Regions from separate parts of the Lysobacter koreensis genome, predicted to be linked through region 2. Evidence: predicted binding sites of a transcription regulator. Region 2 holds the regulator's gene; each other region holds the start of a gene.
What was found. The regulator HrcA, encoded in region 2, represses chaperone genes, less so after heat shock. The targets are predictions, from matches to a motif close to TTNGCACTCNNNNNNNNNGAGTGCNAA.
Positions count from the first base shown of each region.

Region 1: rpoH (RNA polymerase sigma factor RpoH) is a predicted target of HrcA. The motif match lies at 2,841-2,867, and genes of this name have one in related genera.
Region 3: groES (co-chaperone GroES) is a predicted target of HrcA. The motif match lies at 3,303-3,329, and genes of this name have one in related genera.

Region 1 is NZ_JBHTIH010000003.1:65,471-71,391, forward strand. It holds gene ftsE (cell division ATP-binding protein FtsE) at 1-88, shown strand, start outside; gene ftsX (permease-like cell division protein FtsX) at 85-1,089, shown strand; gene ACFQZQ_RS05665 (response regulator) at 1,121-1,969, shown strand; gene ung (uracil-DNA glycosylase) at 2,052-2,759, shown strand; gene rpoH (RNA polymerase sigma factor RpoH) at 2,878-3,756, shown strand; gene ACFQZQ_RS05680 (NAD(P)/FAD-dependent oxidoreductase) at 3,943-5,238, opposite strand; gene ACFQZQ_RS05685 (metallophosphoesterase) at 5,307-5,921, shown strand, end outside.
Region 2 is NZ_JBHTIH010000002.1:496,269-502,189, forward strand. It holds gene dnaJ (molecular chaperone DnaJ) at 1-540, opposite strand, end outside; gene dnaK (molecular chaperone DnaK) at 656-2,581, opposite strand; gene grpE (nucleotide exchange factor GrpE) at 2,755-3,270, opposite strand; gene hrcA (heat-inducible transcriptional repressor HrcA) at 3,438-4,481, opposite strand; gene recN (DNA repair protein RecN) at 4,632-5,921, shown strand, end outside.
Region 3 is NZ_JBHTIH010000007.1:52,988-58,908, reverse strand. It holds gene dsbD (protein-disulfide reductase DsbD) at 1-67, opposite strand, end outside; gene cutA (divalent-cation tolerance protein CutA) at 60-383, opposite strand; gene ACFQZQ_RS12300 (endonuclease) at 503-2,248, opposite strand; gene ACFQZQ_RS12295 (helix-turn-helix transcriptional regulator) at 2,375-2,779, opposite strand; gene groES (co-chaperone GroES) at 3,375-3,662, shown strand; gene groL (chaperonin GroEL) at 3,772-5,412, shown strand.

The sequences.
Region 1 (5,921 bases), on a different contig from region 2:
GCTGGTCAAGCGCATGAAGAAGCGCGTGCTGGTGCTCAACCAAGGTCGCCTGGTCGACGACATCGCGCCACAGGACCTGGCCGGATGAACCGCGCAACCGACAACCCGATGCCGTCCCTTGCCGACACCGAGGTTTCGCCGATACCGCCACCGCGCCGAGGTCGATCGGAGCGCCCGCAATCGCGGCTGGGCACCTGGTTCGACCACCACGTCTACAGCCTGGTCGCGAGCCTCGGGCGGATGCTGCGCAAGCCGTGGGCGACCGCGCTGACGGTCGGGGTGATGGCGGTTGCGATCGCGTTGCCGCTGGGGCTGTGGGCGGCGCTTTCCAACGTGCAGCGGTTTGCCGGCGACGTGCAGCAGGCACGCCAGATCAGCGTGTTCCTGAAGCCGCAGGTCGCACTCGACCGCGCGCGCGTGCTCGCCGACACGCTGCGCGCGCGCGCCGACATCGCCCAGGTGGAGCTGCGCACGCCCGAGCAGGGCCTGCTCGAGCTGCGCCAGGCCAGTGGCCTGGGCGAGGCGATCTCGACGCTCGACGGCAACCCGCTGCCGAGCCTGCTGGTGGTCACCCCCAAGGGCGACGAAGCCTTGCTGGCCGCGTCGCTGCAGACCCTGCCCGAGGCCGACCTGGTGCAGCACGACGCCGACTGGCGCGCGCGCCTGGACGGCTGGCTGCGCTTCGGCACGCGCCTGGCGTGGGTGCTGGCGGCGTTGCTCGGACTCGGCGCGCTGCTGGTGGTCGGCAACACCGTGCGCGCCGACATCCAGTCGCGGCGCGAGGAGATCGGCGTGCTGCAGCTGCTCGGCGCGACCGACGGCTTCATCCGTCGGCCGTTCCTGTACCTGGGCGCCTGCTACGGCCTGGTCGCCGGCGCGCTCGCGTTGGGCCTGCTGACCGCGGCCGACGCCGCGCTGCGCGAGCCGCTGCTCGAACTGGCGCGCAGCTACGGCAGCGGTTTCGTGCTGCGCGGCTTCGACCTGCTGCGCGCGGGTGGGGTGGTACTGGGCGCGGGCGCGCTCGGCTGGCTCGGCGCCGGCGTCGTCACCGGCCACTACCTGCGCCAGACCCGGCCGACCCAGACGTGAGCGTTTTGATTCTCACCGTGACCACATCCCCATGACGATCGGCAGCCAGGACCTGCGTCACCTCGCCAACGCCGCGCCGCGGGTGATGGTCGTCGACGGCTCCAAGCTGGTGCGCAAGCTGATCGGCGATGTGGTCGCGCGCGAGGTCGCCAACGTCGTGGTCGTGCAATGCGGCAGCATCGCCGAGGCGCGCGAGGCGCTCGCGCAGGGCGCGGTCGACCTGGTCACCACCGCGTTGGCGTTGCCCGACGGCGACGGCATCGCCTTGGCGCGCGTGGTGCGCGAGGCCTCGGGCCAGGCCTACGTGCCGGTGATCGTGGTCTCCGGCGATGCCCAGGCGCACCTCGAGGCGCGCCGCTTCACCGAGGACGTCACCGACTACTTCGACAAGGCGCTCGGCCACAGCGCGCTGGCCGCGTTCATCCGCGGCTACGTGCAGCCGCAGGCGATACCCGGCGCGCGCGTGCTGTACGTCGAGGACAGCCGCGTGGTCGCGCTGGCGACCAAGCGCATGCTCGAGCGCCACCAGGTCAACGTGATGCACTTCGTCGGGGTCGAGGAGGCGCTTGAGTACCTGGAGAGTCATCGCGGCCAGGACGACCCGGGCGCCGACCTGGTGCTGACCGACGTCTACCTCAAGGGCGAACTCAGCGGCCACGACCTGCTCGACCGGCTGCGCAACAATTTCGGCTACGGCAAGCGCCGCCTGCCGGTGCTGGTGATGACCGGCGACGCCAACCCCGACAACCAGAGCGAGCTGCTGCGCGCCGGCGCCAACGACCTGGTGCTCAAGCCGATCGAGGAGCGGCTGCTGGTGACCAAGACGCTGTTCCAGCTGCGGTTGTCGCGCCTGCCCGAGCAGCGCAACCTGGATACCTGAGCGATGCGCGCCTGCAGGGCCGGGCCTGCTCGGCTCGTTGTCGCCACCGCCGAGCGAACTCGGCTTCACAGCGGGACGAGTGATGCCTGACGAGCGCATCAGGCTCGAGCCGTCGTGGAAGGCGCGCGTCGGCGACTACCTCGCGCGCGACGACATGCAGGGGCTGGCCGCGTTCCTGCGCCAGCGCAAGGCCGCGGGCGCGCAGGTCTACCCGCCCGCGGCACGGATCTTCGCCGCGTTCGAGGCCACGCCGTTCGAGGCGACCCAGGTGGTGATCCTCGGCCAGGACCCGTACCACGGCCCCGGCCAGGCGCATGGCCTGTGCTTCTCGGTGCCGCCCGGTGTCGCGGTACCGCCGTCGCTGCTCAACATCTACAAGGAGATCGAGCGCGACCTGGGCATCGCTCGCCCGGACCACGGCTGCCTGCTGCCGTGGGCGCAGCGCGGCGTGCTGCTGCTCAACGCCGTGCTCACGGTCGAGGCCGGCCAGCCCGGCGCGCACCAGGGAAAGGGCTGGGAGGGCTTCACCGACCACGTCGTCGAGACCCTGAACCGCGAGCGCGAGGGCCTGGTGTTCCTGCTCTGGGGCAGCTACGCGCAGGCCAAGGGTCGAGTCATCGATCAGCAAAAGCACCGCGTGCTCAAGGCGCCGCACCCCTCGCCGCTGTCGGCGCACCGCGGTTTCCTCGGCTGCGGGCACTTCTCGGCGGCCAACCAGTACCTGGCCCGCCGCGGCCAGCGGCCGATCGACTGGTCGCTGCCGCCCAGCGCCGCATTGACCCGGCCCTGACAGCGGAACTGCGACGATCTGGTCCCGGTACGCCGGGCCCCGGCGTTCCATGAACGCAACACTGCGGAACTTCCCGACTATTTAGCAGTCATATGGCGCGACTGCTAAGATGACGACCATGACCCAGATTGCCCTTACCAACGCCCTGATCCCCAACAACCTGCCGGTGCCGAGCGCGCTCGGGTCGCTGGACGCGTACATCGGCGCGGTGCACCGCATCCCGGTGTTGAGCGCCGAGGACGAGCAGGCCCTGGCCCGCCGTTTCCACGCCGAGGAAGACCTCAACGCCGCCCGCGAGCTGGTGCATTCGCACCTGCGCTTCGTGGTGCACGTCGCGCGCGGCTACAGCGGCTACGGCCTGCAGATCGGCGACCTGATCCAGGAAGGCAACATCGGCCTGATGAAGGCGGTCAAGCGCTTCGACCCCGACCAGGGCGTGCGCCTGGTGTCGTTCGCGGTGCACTGGATCCGCGCCGAGATGCACGAGTTCATCCTCAAGAACTGGCGCATCGTCAAGGTCGCCACCACCAAGGCGCAGCGCAAGCTGTTCTTCAACCTGCGCCGCAGCAAGAAGCGCCTGGGCTGGATGAACGACGCCGAGGTGACCGCGGTCGCCGCCGACCTCAACGTCTCCAAGCGCGAAGTGCTGGAGATGGAGTCGCGCCTGTCCGGCCGCGACATCGGCTTCGACGCGCCGTCCGACGAGGATGACGACCACGCCCCGCCGTCGCCGGCCGCGTACCTGCGCGCGCACGACGAGGACCCGTCGCAGATGTACGAGCGCGAAGACCAGGAAGACAGCCAGCTGGCACTGCTGCGCGAGGGCCTCTCCGGCCTGGACGCGCGTTCGCGCGACATCGTCAAGCGCCGCTGGCTCGATGCTGACAGCAAGATCACGCTGCAGGAGCTGGCCGACGAGTACGGCGTCAGCGCCGAGCGCATCCGCCAGATCGAGGCGAACGCGCTGAAGAAGATGCGCGCGTTGTTCGCGGCGTAAGCCGGCTGCGGTGGCACACACGCACGGCCCGGGCAACCGGGCCGTTTGCGTTTGCGGCGCGCGGACCGCGTAGGGCGGGTTTCAACCCGCCGTCGCCATACACGGTGCCCGGGAGGGCCGGGTGTCGATCCGTAAATGCGATTCCTCGCAATCTGGCGGCGGCGGGCCGGCAGGCTAAAACCGGCCCTACGGTTCGTCCGCTGCCTCGCGGCCCAGGATGATCCGCGCGTGGCGCTGGTAGCTCCAGTACGCCCAGGTCCAGTTGATCAGCACGATCAGGCGGTTGCGGAAGCCGATCAGGAAGAACACGTGCGCGATCAGCCAGAACCACCATGCCAGCACGCCGGACAGTCTGACGCCGCGCACGTCGACGACCGCGGCCATGCGGCCGATGGTGGCGAGGTTGCCGAAGTCGCGATAGCGGAACGCCGGCGCCGGTTGCCCCGCGAGCCGCGCGCGAACGGCGTGGGCGACGTGCGCGCCCATCTGCTTGGCCGCTGGCGCGACCCCGGGCACCGGCCGGCCGTCCTGCTGCACGCTGGCGAGGTCGCCGGCGACGAACACCTCGGGATGATTAGGGACGCTGAGGTCGGCGCCGACCTGCACGCGCCCGGCGCGGTCGCGTGGGGCATCGAGCAGCGCGCCCAACGGTGATGCGGCCACGCCCGCCGCCCACACCACCGTGCGCGCCGGCACCGGCATGCCATCGCCGAGCACATAGCCGCGGCCGTCGATCGCGCTAACCGGGGTGCCGGTGACCACCTCGACGCCGAGCCGCTCCAATTGCCGCCGCGCCTTGGCCGAGAGCGACTCCGGGAACGAGGCCAGCACCCGCGGCCCGGCTTCGAGCAGGCGGACCCGGGCCTGCGCCGGATCAATGTTGCGGAACTCGTGCTTGAGCGTGTGCCGCGCGATCTCGGCCAGGGTGCCGGCCAGCTCGACCCCGGTCGGGCCGCCGCCGACCACGGCGAAGCTCAGCCACGCCGCGCGCTCGGCCGGGTCGTCGCTGGCCTCGGCGCGTTCGAACGCGAGCAGCAGGCGCCGGCGCAGGGTCAGCGCATCGTCGAGCGTCTTCAGGCCGGGCGCGTGCGCGGCCCATTCGTCGTGGCCGAAGTAGGCGTGGGTCGCGCCGCTGGCGAGCAGCAGATAGTCGTAATCCAGATGGCTGGGGTTCGCGTCAGCGGCCTCCGCCAGCGTGATGCGGCGCGCTGGCGCATCGATCGCGGTGGCCTCGGCCAGCCGCACCTCGACATTGCGCTGCTTGCGCAGGATGTGGCGCAGCGGCGCGGCGATGTCGGGCGCCGACAGGCCCGCGGTCGCGACCTGGTACAGCAGCGGCTGGAACAGGTGGTGGTTGTGGCGGTCGACCAGGGTGATGCGCACCGGCGCGGTGGCCAGCGCGCGCGTCGCCCACAGGCCGGCGAAGCCGCCGCCGACGATGACGACATGGGGAATGACGGCGTCGCCATGCGTTGGATTCAAGCTCACACCCGCGTTGCAAGGCCGAAGCCGGAAGCGCAGATTGTCGCGCATCAGCGAGGAAGGACGGCATGCCACTCGCACGATGGCGCAGGCGGATCGCAGGGGGCGTGGCGGTGCTGGCGGGCACGTTGCTCGTGCTTGCCGGGGTGGCGCTCGGGCCGATGAACCGGGTGCTGCGCGACCGCGATCGCAACGTGGTCCTGCTGGCCTGGGACGACCAGGCAGCGCGGCTGGTGGTGAACGAATCGGTGCACGCGCCGCTGCAGCTGGATGGGCCCTACGTGCGCCGCCTCCGACCCGGGTACGTGGAAGTCATGCGGGTCGTGCGGGGCGGTGACGGCTGGGATGCGGAGCGACGGCTCCTGCACGAGTCGGCGGCCGTTGCAGTCGAGGTCGACAATCCGCCGCGCACGCGCTTCGAGGTCGCGCTGCGCGCGCCGGCGGTGCCGCCGCCGGACGTGGTCGCGCAGCCGGCGAGCCTGCTGCTGCTGTCGGATCTGGACGGCGACTTCGATGCATGGACGGGCCTGCTGCGCGCGCAGGGAGTGATCGACGATCGCCTGCATTGGCGATTCGGTGCCGGCCATGTCGCGATCGCCGGCGACTTCATGGACGAGGGGCCCAACATCCTCCCCCTGCTGTGGCTGCTGTATCGCCTGCAAGGCGAGGCGGAGCAAGCGGGC
Region 2 (5,921 bases):
GCAGGCCTGCTGCATCGAGAAGATGCCGCGCTGGAAACGCACCTGGCCGCGACCGTGGCAGGTGGCGCAGGTTTCGACCTTGCCGTCGGCGGATCCGCTGCCATCGCAGCTGTCGCATTCGTCGAGCGTGGGGATCTCGATCTGTTTCTCGACCCCGTTGATGGCCTCCTCTAGGGACAGCTCCATCACGTAGCCGATGTCGGCGCCGCGGCGCGGTGCGCGCGCGCCGCCACCGCCTCCGAAGATGTTGCCGAAGATGTCGCCGAAGATGTCGCCCATGTCGGCGTGGCCCTGGCCACCGCCGCCCATGCCGTGCTCGAACGCGGCGTGGCCATGCTGGTCGTAGGCGCGGCGCCGGCCGGCGTCGGTCAGCACCTCGTACGCCTCCTTGCACTCCTTGAACGCGGCCTCGGACGAGTGGTCGCCCGGGTTGCGGTCAGGGTGGTGCTTCATCGCGCTGCGGCGATAGGCCTTCTTCAGGTCCTCGTCGGAGGCGTTGCGGGCCACGCCCAAAACTTCGTAGTAGTCGCGCTTGCTCATCGATGCTGCCGTTGTTCCCTAAACAGACGGGCAGGCCGTGGTGGCCTGCCCGTCGCGCTGTTGCGTTGTCGTTGCTGATAGCCTGGTCCCAGTCGACTTGATCAAGCCGGCTCGATCAGGCCTGCTTGTCGTCCTTGACCTCGGTGAACTCGGCGTCCACCACGTCATCGGACTTGCCCGCACCCGCGCCCGCGCCCGGACCCTCGGCATCCGGACCCGGCTGCTGCGTCTGGACCGCCGCAAACAGCGCCTGCGAGGCGGCTTCCAGCGCCTTCGACTTGGCCTCGATCTGGCCCTTGTCGTCGCCCTTCATCGCCGTTTCCAGCTCGGCAATCGCGCCCTCGGCCGCACCGATGGCTTCGCCGGGCAGCTTCTCGCCGTGTTCCTTGATGGTGCTGCGGGCCATGTGGATCAGGCCGTCGGCCTGGTTGCGCGCCTGCACCAGTTCGTGGAACTTCTGGTCTTCCTCGCGGTTGGCCTCGGCGTCGGCGACCATCTTGGCGATCTCTTCCTCGGACAGGCCCGAGCCGGCCTTGATCTCGACCTTCTGCTCCTTGCCGGTCTTCTTGTCCTTGGCAGTCACGTGGACGATGCCGTTGGCGTCGATGTCGAACGACACCTCGACCTGCGGCATGCCGCGCGGCGCCGGCTCGATCCCGGCCAGGTCGAAGCGCGCCAGCGACTTGTTGTAGCGGGCCTGTTCGCGCTCGCCCTGCAGCACGTGCACGGTCACCGCGGACTGGTTGTCCTCGGCGGTCGAGAAGGTCTGCGAGGCCTTGGTCGGGACGGTGGTGTTCTTCTCGATGATCTTGGTGAACACCCCGCCCAGGGTCTCGATGCCCAGGCTGAGCGGGGTCACGTCGAGCAGCAGCACGTCCTTGACGTCGCCCTGCAGCACGCCGCCCTGGATCGCGGCACCCACGGCCACGGCCTCGTCCGGGTTGACGTCCTTGCGCGGCTCCTTGCCGAAGAAATCGGCCACCGCCTGGCTGACCTTGGGCATGCGGGTCTGGCCGCCGACCAGGATCACTTCGCTGATGTCGCTGGCGCGCAGGCTGGCGTCGTTGAGCGCGATGCGGCACGGCTCGATCGTCTTCTTGACCAGGTCCTCGACCAGCGACTCGAGCTTGGCCCGGGTCAGCTTGATGTTGAGGTGCTTCGGGCCGGACGCGTCGGCGGTGACGTACGGCAGGTTGACCTCGGTCTGCTGCGCGGACGACAGCTCGATCTTGGCGCGCTCGGCCGAATCCTTGAGGCGCTGCAGTGCCAGCGGGTCCTTGCGCAGGTCGATGCCCTGGTCCTTCTGGAACTCTTCCACCAGGTAATCGATGACGCGCTTGTCGAAGTCCTCGCCACCCAGGAAGGTGTCGCCGTTGGTGGCCAGCACCTCGACCTGCATTTCGCCGTCGACGGACGCGATCTCGATGATCGACACGTCGAACGTGCCGCCGCCCAGATCGTAGACCGCGATCTTGCGGTCGCCGCCCTTCTTGTCCATGCCGTAGGCCAGCGCGGCCGCGGTCGGCTCGTTGATGATGCGCTTGACCTCCAGGCCCGCGATCTTGCCCGCGTCCTTGGTCGCCTGGCGCTGGCTGTCGTTGAAGTACGCCGGCACGGTGATGACCGCCTCGGTGACGGTCTCGCCCAGGTAGGCCTCGGCGGTCTTCTTCATCTTGGCCAGCACTTCAGCGGAGATCTGCTGCGGGGCCATGGTCTTGCCGTCGAGGGTCTTGATCCAGGCGTCGCCGTTGTCGTGCGCGACGATGCCGTACGGCACCAGGCCGAGGTCCTTCTGCACTTCGGCGTCGGTGAACTTGCGGCCGATCAGGCGCTTCACCGCGTAGAACGTGTTCTTGGGGTTGGTGACGGCCTGGCGCTTGGCCGAGGCGCCGACGAGGATCTCGCCGTCCTTGGTGTAGGCGACGATGGATGGCGTGGTGCGATCGCCTTCCGCGTTTTCGATGACCTTGGCCTTGCCGCCTTCCATGACCGCAACGCACGAATTGGTCGTGCCCAGGTCGATGCCGATGATCTTGCCCATGGGGTTGTTTCCTCTGTGGTTCTTTGATGTACGTGGCGGTCGGGCCGCCGATGTGCGTGATTTGGGGTCGGCCGCAGGCACTTCAAGCGCCAACCCCATTTTTGGACGGCGGGTTTAGCCCGCCGTTTGAGAGTCGGCAGGCTAAAACCCGCCCTACCCCCATTCGTGCTGGATCAATCGTGCTTGCTGACCACCACCAGCGCCGGGCGCAGCAGGCGCTCGTTCAGCAGCCAGCCCTTCTGGTAGACCTGCACCACGTGGCCGGGGGCGTGCTCGGGGCTTTCGACCATGCTCATCGCCTGGTGGTGCTCGGGATTGAAGGCCTGGCCGGCGGGATCGACGGCGGTCAGGCCGTTGTCGCTGGCGACCTTGAGCAGTTGCCGCAACGTCAGCTCCATGCCCTCGCGCAGGTGCGCGGCGGTGTCGCCGGGCACGTTGAGGCCAGCCTCGAGGCTGTCGATCACCGGCAGCAGGTCGCCCAACAAGCGCTCGTTGGCGAACTTGCGGGCCATGTCGACATCCCGCGACAGCCGCTTGCGCTGGTTGTCGAGCTCGGCGCGCTCGCGCAGCGAGTCTTCGCGCAAGCGGGTCAGCTCGGCCTGGGCGGCTTCGAGTTCGGCGGCCAGCGGGTTGGTGGATTCGGTGGTGGCCTCGGCGGCCGCGTCTTGCGTGGGGTCGATCGTCGTCATCATGCTCTCAGCTCGTCCTTCTTGCGCGCCGGTGCGCAACACCCCACCGCTATGGGGGCGGGGTGAGGGGGCTTCAAGGGAACAGCGTGGGCCCATCGCGATGGTGCCGGGACTGGCCGGTGCGCGCGGTGGGACTCACGGCGCGCCGGGCGCGCTACCGCAGGCGTTCAGGGCGGGTCGAAGGCACTGCCCAGGGCATCAGCCGCGGCCTGAACCACCGGGATCACCCGGTCGTAGGCCATCCGGGTTGGCCCGATCACGCCCAGCACCCCCAGCACCTGGCCGCCGGCGGTGTATGGCGCGGTCACCAGCGAAACCCCCTCCAGCGGCGCCAGCCCGGTCTCCTCGCCGATGAAGATCCGCACCCCGGGCGCATGCACGGTGCGTTCGAGCAGTTGCAGGATTTCGCGCTTGCGCGCGAACGCCTCGAACAGCTCGCGCAGGCGGTCGACGTCGGTCAGTTCCTGCAGGCCCATCAGCCGGGTCTGCCCGGCCAGCACCATGTCGTCGTGGCCAGGCACCAGCACCTGCTCGGCCAGCTCGATCGACTGGCTCAGCAGCACTTCCATCTCCGCCTGCGCGGACTTGAGTTCGTGCAGCAAGGTCGCGCGGATGTCGGCGGCATTGCGGCCGGCGAAGTGGCTGTTGAGGTAGTTGGCCACGCGCTCCAGCTCGCCGGCCTCGTAGGCGCGGCGGGTCTGGATGATGCGGTTCTGCACGTCGTTGTCGGCGAACACCAGGATCGCCAGCACGCGCTGCCCGTCCAGCGGCACGAAGTCGATCCGCCGGAACGCGAACTGCTCGCGCTTGGGCACGCTGACCACGCCGACGAAATGGGTCATCGCCGAGAGCAGCTCGGACGCGCTGCCCAGCAGGGCCTGGGTGCCCGACCCGGCCGGCAGCTCGCTGCGCAGGCGCGCGATCTCGCTCTCGGGCAGCGGCCGCACCTGCAGCAGCGAATCCACGAACAGCCGGTAACCCTGCGCGGTCGGCACCCGTCCGGCCGAGGTGTGCGGGGCACTGAGCAGGCCCACGTCCTCCAGGTCGGCCAGGATGTTGCGGATCGTCGCCGCGCTGACGTCGAGCCCGGCGTGGCGCATCAGCGTCTGCGAACCGACCGGCTCGCCGCTGCGGATGTAGCGCCCGATCAGCGTGCGCAACAGCTGGCGCGCGCGCGGGTCGAGGCTGGGGTCGGCGGGTTTGCGGGACATGGGCTGGATATACGTCGCCGGCGCGGGTCGCGCAAGCCGACGTGATCGCCGCTGTCGGACCGGGTAGGCAGCGCGAATCTCAGGTTCAGCGACGCCCGCCGATCAGGCTCGCCGCAACAACGGCGCCATCCACCCTTAGAATCGCGGCCAATGCTTACCCACCTCTCCCTCAAGCAGTTCGCCGTGGTCAGCGCGGCCGAACTTACCTTCGGCCCGGGCCTGACCGTGATCTCCGGCGAGACTGGCGCGGGCAAGTCGTTGCTCGTCGATGCACTGGGCCTGCTCTCGGGCCTGCGCGCCGACAGCGGCGTGGTCCGGCACGGTGCGCAGCGCGCCGAGCTGGTCGCCGACTTCAGCCTCGACGATGCCCCACTGGCGCTGGCGTGGCTGCGCGAGAACGAACTCGACCAGACCGACGAGGACAGCGACGAAGGCGTCCGCCCGCCCGAGGCGGCGTGCCAGATCCGCCGCGTGATCCGTGCCGACGGCGGCTCGCGGACCTGGATCAACGGCCGCCCGGTGACCCTGGCCCAGCTCACGCAGCTCACGGCCTACCTGGTCGAGATCCACGGCCAGCACGAGCACCAGGCGCTGCTGTCCAAACCCAGCCAACTGGCCCTGCTCGACGCCTACGGCCGCACCGACGCGCAGCGCTCGGTGGTGGTCGGGGCGGCGCAGGCGTGGAACGCGCTGCTGCGCGAGCGCGACACGCTGTCCGCGGCGGGCGACGTCACCGACCGCATCGCGTGGCTCGAGCACCAGCACGGCGAACTCGAGCGCGAAACCCTGGACCCGGAGTCGATCGCCAAGCTGCAATCGGACCACCGCCGGCAGGGCCACGCCTCGGACCTGATCGCTGCGTGCGAGAGCGCCTTTGCCCAGCTCGGCGGCGACGACGGCCCGTCCCTGTCGCGCTCGCTGCAGCAGGTGCGCGGCGAATTGCAGCGCGTCAGCGCGCACGAACCGCGCCTGTTGGAAGTCGACGGCATGCTCGACAACGCCGCGATCCAGCTCGACGAGGCCCTCGCCCAGCTAGACCGCGTGCGCAGCGACCTCGACCTGGACCCGTCGGCGTTCGAGACGCTGGAACGCCGGCTGGGCCGCATCCACGAGCTGGCCCGCAAGCACCGCGTCGCACCCGAGCAGTTGGCGGGCCAGCGCGACGCGATCGCGGCCGAACTGGAAACCCTGCGCGGCGCCGGCGAACGCCTGCTCAAGCTCGATACGGAAATCGATGCCGCCCGCGAGGCCTGGCGCGCGGCAGCGGCCACGCTCGGCGCGGCGCGGCGCAAAGCCGCCGAATCGCTGTCGGCGTCGACCACCGCGCTGATCGCGGAGCTGGGCATGGGCGGCGGGCGTTTCGACATCGCGATCGAGCCGCAGGACGGCGACCGCCCGGACCCGAACGGCAGCGAGCGCGTCGAGTTCCTGGTCGCCGCC
Region 3 (5,921 bases), on a different contig from region 2:
GCGCGGCGGCGCGCACGCGCCGGGTCAGCGCGCGGGAAGACCGCGGCGGCAGGGAGGGGTCAGTCATGGTCTCGGGTCTGTTCGTCCACCCAGTCGAGGTACGGGGCGAAGCCGCCGCTGGCTTCGACCGCGATCACTTCCGGCAGTTCATAGGGATGCAGCGCCTGCACCCGCGCGATCAGCGCCGCCAGGCGTTGGGTGGTGGTCTTGATCAGCAGCACGACCTCGTCGTTGCGCTCGACCCGGCCCTGCCAGCGGTAGGTCGACTGCACCCCGGGCAGGCGCTGCACGCAGGCAGCCAGCCGTTCGCCGACCAGGGCCTGCGCCACCGCGTCGGCGGTATCGGCATCGGGGACGCTGCATTGCACGAGGAGCACCGGCATGGCGCGATTGTACCGGTCGGCCTGCGGTGGGCCCGGCGCGGCGCGGGTGGCGCCGCGACGTCGGGCACGAAAAAGCCCGGGCCGCGCGGCCCGGGCTGCGGCGTCGCTCGCTGCGCGGCTCAGTTCAACTGGCAGCTCGTCGGCTTGCTCGAGGTGAACAACGCCGAGGTCGCCCACTCGGGGTGGTCGATGAACGGGTTGCGGTTGCCCTGGAAGCTGAAGATCACCTCGTTGCGGCCGCGCTCGGCCGCGTCCGGCGGGTCGGCGCTGTGCCAGGCCAGCAGGGTCGACAGCAGGCCCATGTAGGCTGGCGACGCCGAGGTGATCACGATCTTGCTGCGGTCGTCGGTGAGCTCCAAGTCCGGCTCGGACTGCCCGGTATGGATGTCCTCGCCGCCCTCGTAACGGATCGCCATGTACAGCACCGCGCGGGCAATGTCGCCGCGACGCTTGCCCCAGACCTGGAACGCGCCGCCGTTGCCGTCCGGGCCCTTCACCCAGTTGGAGTTGCCCGGGTAGACGCCGCTGCCGCCACCGCTGCCGTTGTTGGCCTCGGTCGCGCGCTCGCCGCAACCGCCGGCCAGCGTGCAGTCCGCGTACGGCTTGTTGCCGCGGTCGGCGTTGTAGGTGGTGTCGCTCAGGTACAGCATGTGGGTGTCGGTGTACGGCGCGTGCGGCAGGCCCAGGTCACCCGAGGCGCTGCCGAAGCCCAGCGAGTTCGGCCAGGTGTGCTCGCGGTTGTAGGTGATGCCGGTGCCGGTGCCCGCGCGCTCGCTGCCCTTGAGGTAGCTGCGGTTGCGGTAGACATCGAGGATGCGGCCTGCGTTGTTGGGATCCTCGTCGGCGATCTCGAGGATGCTCCAGGCGTTGGTGGTGCCGCCGCTGTACGGGTAGGCGGTGTGGCCGCGGATCGTGTCGTGCAGCGAGCAGCGCAACTGGCTGGCGCTGCTGGTGTTGACGCGCGCGTAGTAGCCGCCGCTGCCGCCAGCCGCGACGGTGAAGTCGACCACGGTGTTCGCGGCGGGATGGGCGCCGCCGCTGTCGCTGACCTTGGACGCGACGACCGTCAGCGCGCAGCTCTCGCCGGCGAACAGCGCGGTGTTGGTCGAGATCGCGAAGTTGCCTCCGCTGGCCGGGTGGGTCAGCGCGACCGCGCCGGACTGGCTGCACTGCAGCGCGAACGCGCCGCCGGCCAGCGTCACCGCTTCGCTGAAGCCCACCGTCAGGTCGCCGGCGGCGGGGAAGCCGCTGGCGCCGTCAGACGGCGTGGTCGAGGTGACCACCGGCGGCGGGTTTGGCGTCGAGAACGTCTGGTTGCGGTTGCAGGCGCCGAACGTCTGCGTGCCGGACGCCTGCCAACTGAAACTGGCGTAGCTGCTGCCGCTGCCGCCGAGCTGCAGCGAGGTGCCCGCCGCGGTCGAGGCGGATTCGGCCACCGCCAAGTTGCTGCTGGCGCGCCCGGCAGCGGGGCCGTTCGAGCCGGTCACCGCGCCTTCGTAGCTGAGGAACTGCACCAGCGCGCCGCTGCCGTCGACCAGCGCGATCGCGTCGTTGGCGCCGTTCTGGATGCCGTTGCTTGGGTAGGCAACCGTGGCGATGCGGGCGCTGCCACCGCAGCTGACCACGCTGCCGGCGGGCACCAGGTCGTTGTCGTAATAGGTCGCCGCCGACGGCGTGCTGCCGTTGTACAGGTAGATGCGGTAGCCGCTGAGGCTCTCGCCCGCGGTGGCGACGACCTCCACGCGCTCGCCGACGTCGCCGCTGGCGGTGGCGTCGTCGTAGTGGATCTCGTTGATGAAGACCGCGGCCTGTGCCGACAGCGGCAACAAGGTGGCGGCCAGCACGGCAGCTTGCAGATGACGCATGGAGCACTCCCCCGAGTGGGCGGCCGGCGGCCGCAACCGGGGCAGGCTATCCCGCTTTCGTGACAGATCCTCGCCGCAGGGCAGCAATGGCCCTGGGTCTGCGCCCCTGCCGTGGGTCCTGGGTGCTCATCGCGCGCGCTTGCCGTCGCCGACCGGGCGCCCCGTGCGGACCGAGGCCAGTTGCTCGGCCACCTCGACCAGAGGCGCGCGGGCGCGCATCGGCGCCTCGCGAAACGCCTGGATCAACCGCAGCTCGAGCGGGTCGTCGACCAGCACCGCGTCGGCGGCGGCGACCGAATCCAGCGCGGTGTCCGCCGACAGGCCCATGCCGCCGCGACCGGTGGCGAGCCACTCGAACTGCACCCCGGTCACCAGCGCCAGCTCGCGCAGGTGCGCCATGCTCGGGTGCTTGCCTTGGGTGGCTTCCCAGTGGCTGACGGCGCTGCGCTGGACGCCGACCGCGGCGCCGAGGGCGGCTTGCGACAGGCCGGCATGGCGGCGGGCGAGGCGGATGCGTTGTTGGGGGGTCATGGGCGGACTCCTGCGGGAATCGTCCGGCGCGGACCGGATGCCCGGCCGCGAGCGCAATAAGCGGCTGGCAGGATGCCAGCGCAATTCACCTGGTGATCGATAGGCACGTCAGCTTGTGTACTTTAGGTAGCTGTCTGGTAGGTGAATGGTAGTGAAATCCCGTGGAATTAGGTATTGCGTCACATTACCCGCTACCTGAAGTGGACAAATCCGCGCCGATGCGGCTCTAGGCAGGGTGACAAAAATTGCACAAAATTGCCCCAAGTCGGCACGGACGGCGGCTTAGACAAAGGGGTCAAGTCAGGTCGGGGGAGGGGCGCAGGATTGCGCCAAGCTTCGGAAAGCCATTCCCAGACCAGGAAGAGCGCGTACCTTCGGGGGCGCGCTCTTCCTTTTTGTGCCGCCTGCTTTTGTCGGCTTGCGTGCCGGCGTGTTCGCGGCGATTTCGCCGGGCCTTGAAAGCCGGCGCCCGTGCCCCATCTCATCGCAGTCCCGGCACCGCCGGACGCTTGCGCCCCCGATCTTGGCACTCGTTCGGGGCGACTGCTAAAATTCCGCTCCTTTCCCCTCCCTTTCAACCACTTAGAGGTTGCCAATGAACATCAAGCCGCTGTACGACCGCGTCGTCATCAAGCGCATGGAAGAAGAGAAGATGTCCGCCGGTGGCATCGTGATCCCGGACTCGGCCACCGAGAAGCCGATCAAGGGCGAAGTCATCGCCGTCGGCGAAGGCAAGGCGCTGGACAACGGCAGCGTGCGCGCGCCGAAGGTCAAGGTCGGCGACAAGGTGCTGTTCGGCAAGTACAGCGGCACCGAAGTCAAGCTCGACGGCACCGACTTCCTGGTGGTCAAGGAAGACGACATCTTCGCGATCCTCGGCTGATCCGCGCGGCGGGTTCCAGCCCGCCCACACGCATCGCCGCGATTTCGATGGCGGGTTGAAACCCGCCCTATGCATTCAACGATCCAACCTTTAATTCCGGAGCTTCAAAATGGCTGCCAAAGAAATCCGTTTCGGTGAGGACGCGCGCGCAAAGATGGTGCGCGGCGTCAACATTCTCGCCAATGCCGTCAAGGCCACCCTGGGTCCGAAGGGCCGCAACGTCGTGCTCGAGAAGAGCTACGGCGCGCCGACGATCACCAAGGACGGCGTGTCCGTCGCCAAGGAGATCGAACTGGCCGACAAGTTCGAGAACATGGGCGCGCAGATGGTCAAGGAAGTCGCTTCCAAGACCTCCGACAACGCCGGTGACGGCACCACCACCGCGACCGTGCTGGCGCAGGCGCTGATCCGCGAAGGCATGAAGGCGGTCGCCGCCGGCATGAACCCGATGGACCTCAAGCGCGGCATCGACAAGGCCGTGATCGGCGCGGTCGACGAGCTGAAGAAGATCTCCAAGCCGTCCTCGACCAGCAAGGAAATCGCCCAGGTCGGCGCGATCTCCGCCAACTCCGACACCGACATCGGCGACCTGATCGCCAAGGCGATGGACAAGGTTGGCAAGGAAGGCGTGATCACCGTCGAAGACGGTTCGGGCCTGGAAAACGAGCTCGACGTGGTCGAGGGCATGCAGTTCGACCGCGGCTACCTGTCGCCGTACTTCATCAACAACCAGCAGTCGATGTCGGCCGAGCTGGATGACCCGTTCATCCTGCTGTACGACAAGAAGATCTCCAACGTCCGCGACCTGCTGCCCGTGCTGGAAGGCGTGGCCAAGGCCGGCAAGCCGCTGCTGATCGTCGCCGAGGAAGTCGAAGGCGAGGCGCTGGCGACCCTGGTGGTCAACACCATCCGCGGCATCGTCAAGGTCTGCGCGGTCAAGGCGCCGGGCTTCGGCGACCGTCGCAAGGCGATGCTGGAAGACATGGCCACCCTCACCGGCGGCACCGTGATTTCCGAGGAAGTCGGCCTGCAGCTCGAGAAGGCGACCATCGCCGACCTCGGCCGCGCGAAGAAGGTGCAGGTCTCCAAGGAGAACACCACCATCATCGACGGCGCCGGCGATGCCGAAGGCATCCAGTCGCGCATCAAGCAGATCAAGGCGCAGATCGAAGAGACCTCGTCGGACTACGACAAGGAGAAGCTGCAGGAGCGCGTGGCCAAGCTCGCCGGCGGCGTGGCGGTGATCAAGGTCGGCGCCAGCACCGAGATCGAGATGAAGGAAAAGAAGGCCCGCGTCGAAGACGCCCTGCACGCCACCCGCGCGGCAGTGGAAGAAGGGGTGGTCCCGGGCGGCGGCGTCGCCCTGATCCGTGCCCTGGCCGCCATCAGCGGCATGAAGGGCGCCAACGAAGACCAAAACCACGGCATCGTGATCGCCCTGCGCGCCATGGAAGCCCCGCTGCGCGAGATCGTCACCAACTGCGGCGAAGAGCCGTCGGTGGTGCTGAACAACGTCAAGAACGGCACCGGCAACTACGGCTACAACGCGCAGACCGGCGAGTTCGGCGACATGATCGAGATGGGCATCCTCGACCCGACCAAGGTCACCCGCACCGCGCTGCAGAACGCGGCGTCGATCGCCGGCCTGATGATCACGACCGAAGCCATGGTCGCCGAGCTTCCGAAGAAGGAAGAGCCGGCGATGGGCGGCGGCGGTGGCATGGGCGGCATGGGCGGCATGGATTTCTGATTGCGCCGCGAAGGAGTGAGTTGACCATTCGGTCCGACGCGCCGCAGCGCGTTGGCAAGATGATGCGGCGGCGAACGCCCTTCGCCACCCGGTCAACACGCAACACAAAAAACCCCGCCGCGAGGCGGGGTTTTTCTTTTCGCGGCGCGCGCGGCAGCGGCGTCAGCCCACTGGCCGGGGCCGCTGCTGCGGTGGCCTTCCTGAACCGGTCAGTATCTTTTTGCAGTGCAGCGTGCGTTCGCCATAACGCTTCCTTCACGATTGGCCCGCATCCCGACGTGGGGGAGGGAGCAGGCCCGCAACCGGTTCGACCGGGGCGGGCCTTTTTATTGCGCGCACGTCCGCGGGTCCTTTGGCGATCCGCGCCATCGGCGTCGGCGCTACTCCCGCATCGTCATCGGCGCGTTCATCGGCCGTCGGCGCGTATCAAAAAAGAACATTGGCCGGCTGCGACGCCGCCGCTAGGCTGCGTTCTCGGGGCGGGGGCCATCGTGACCCAAGGGTCATCT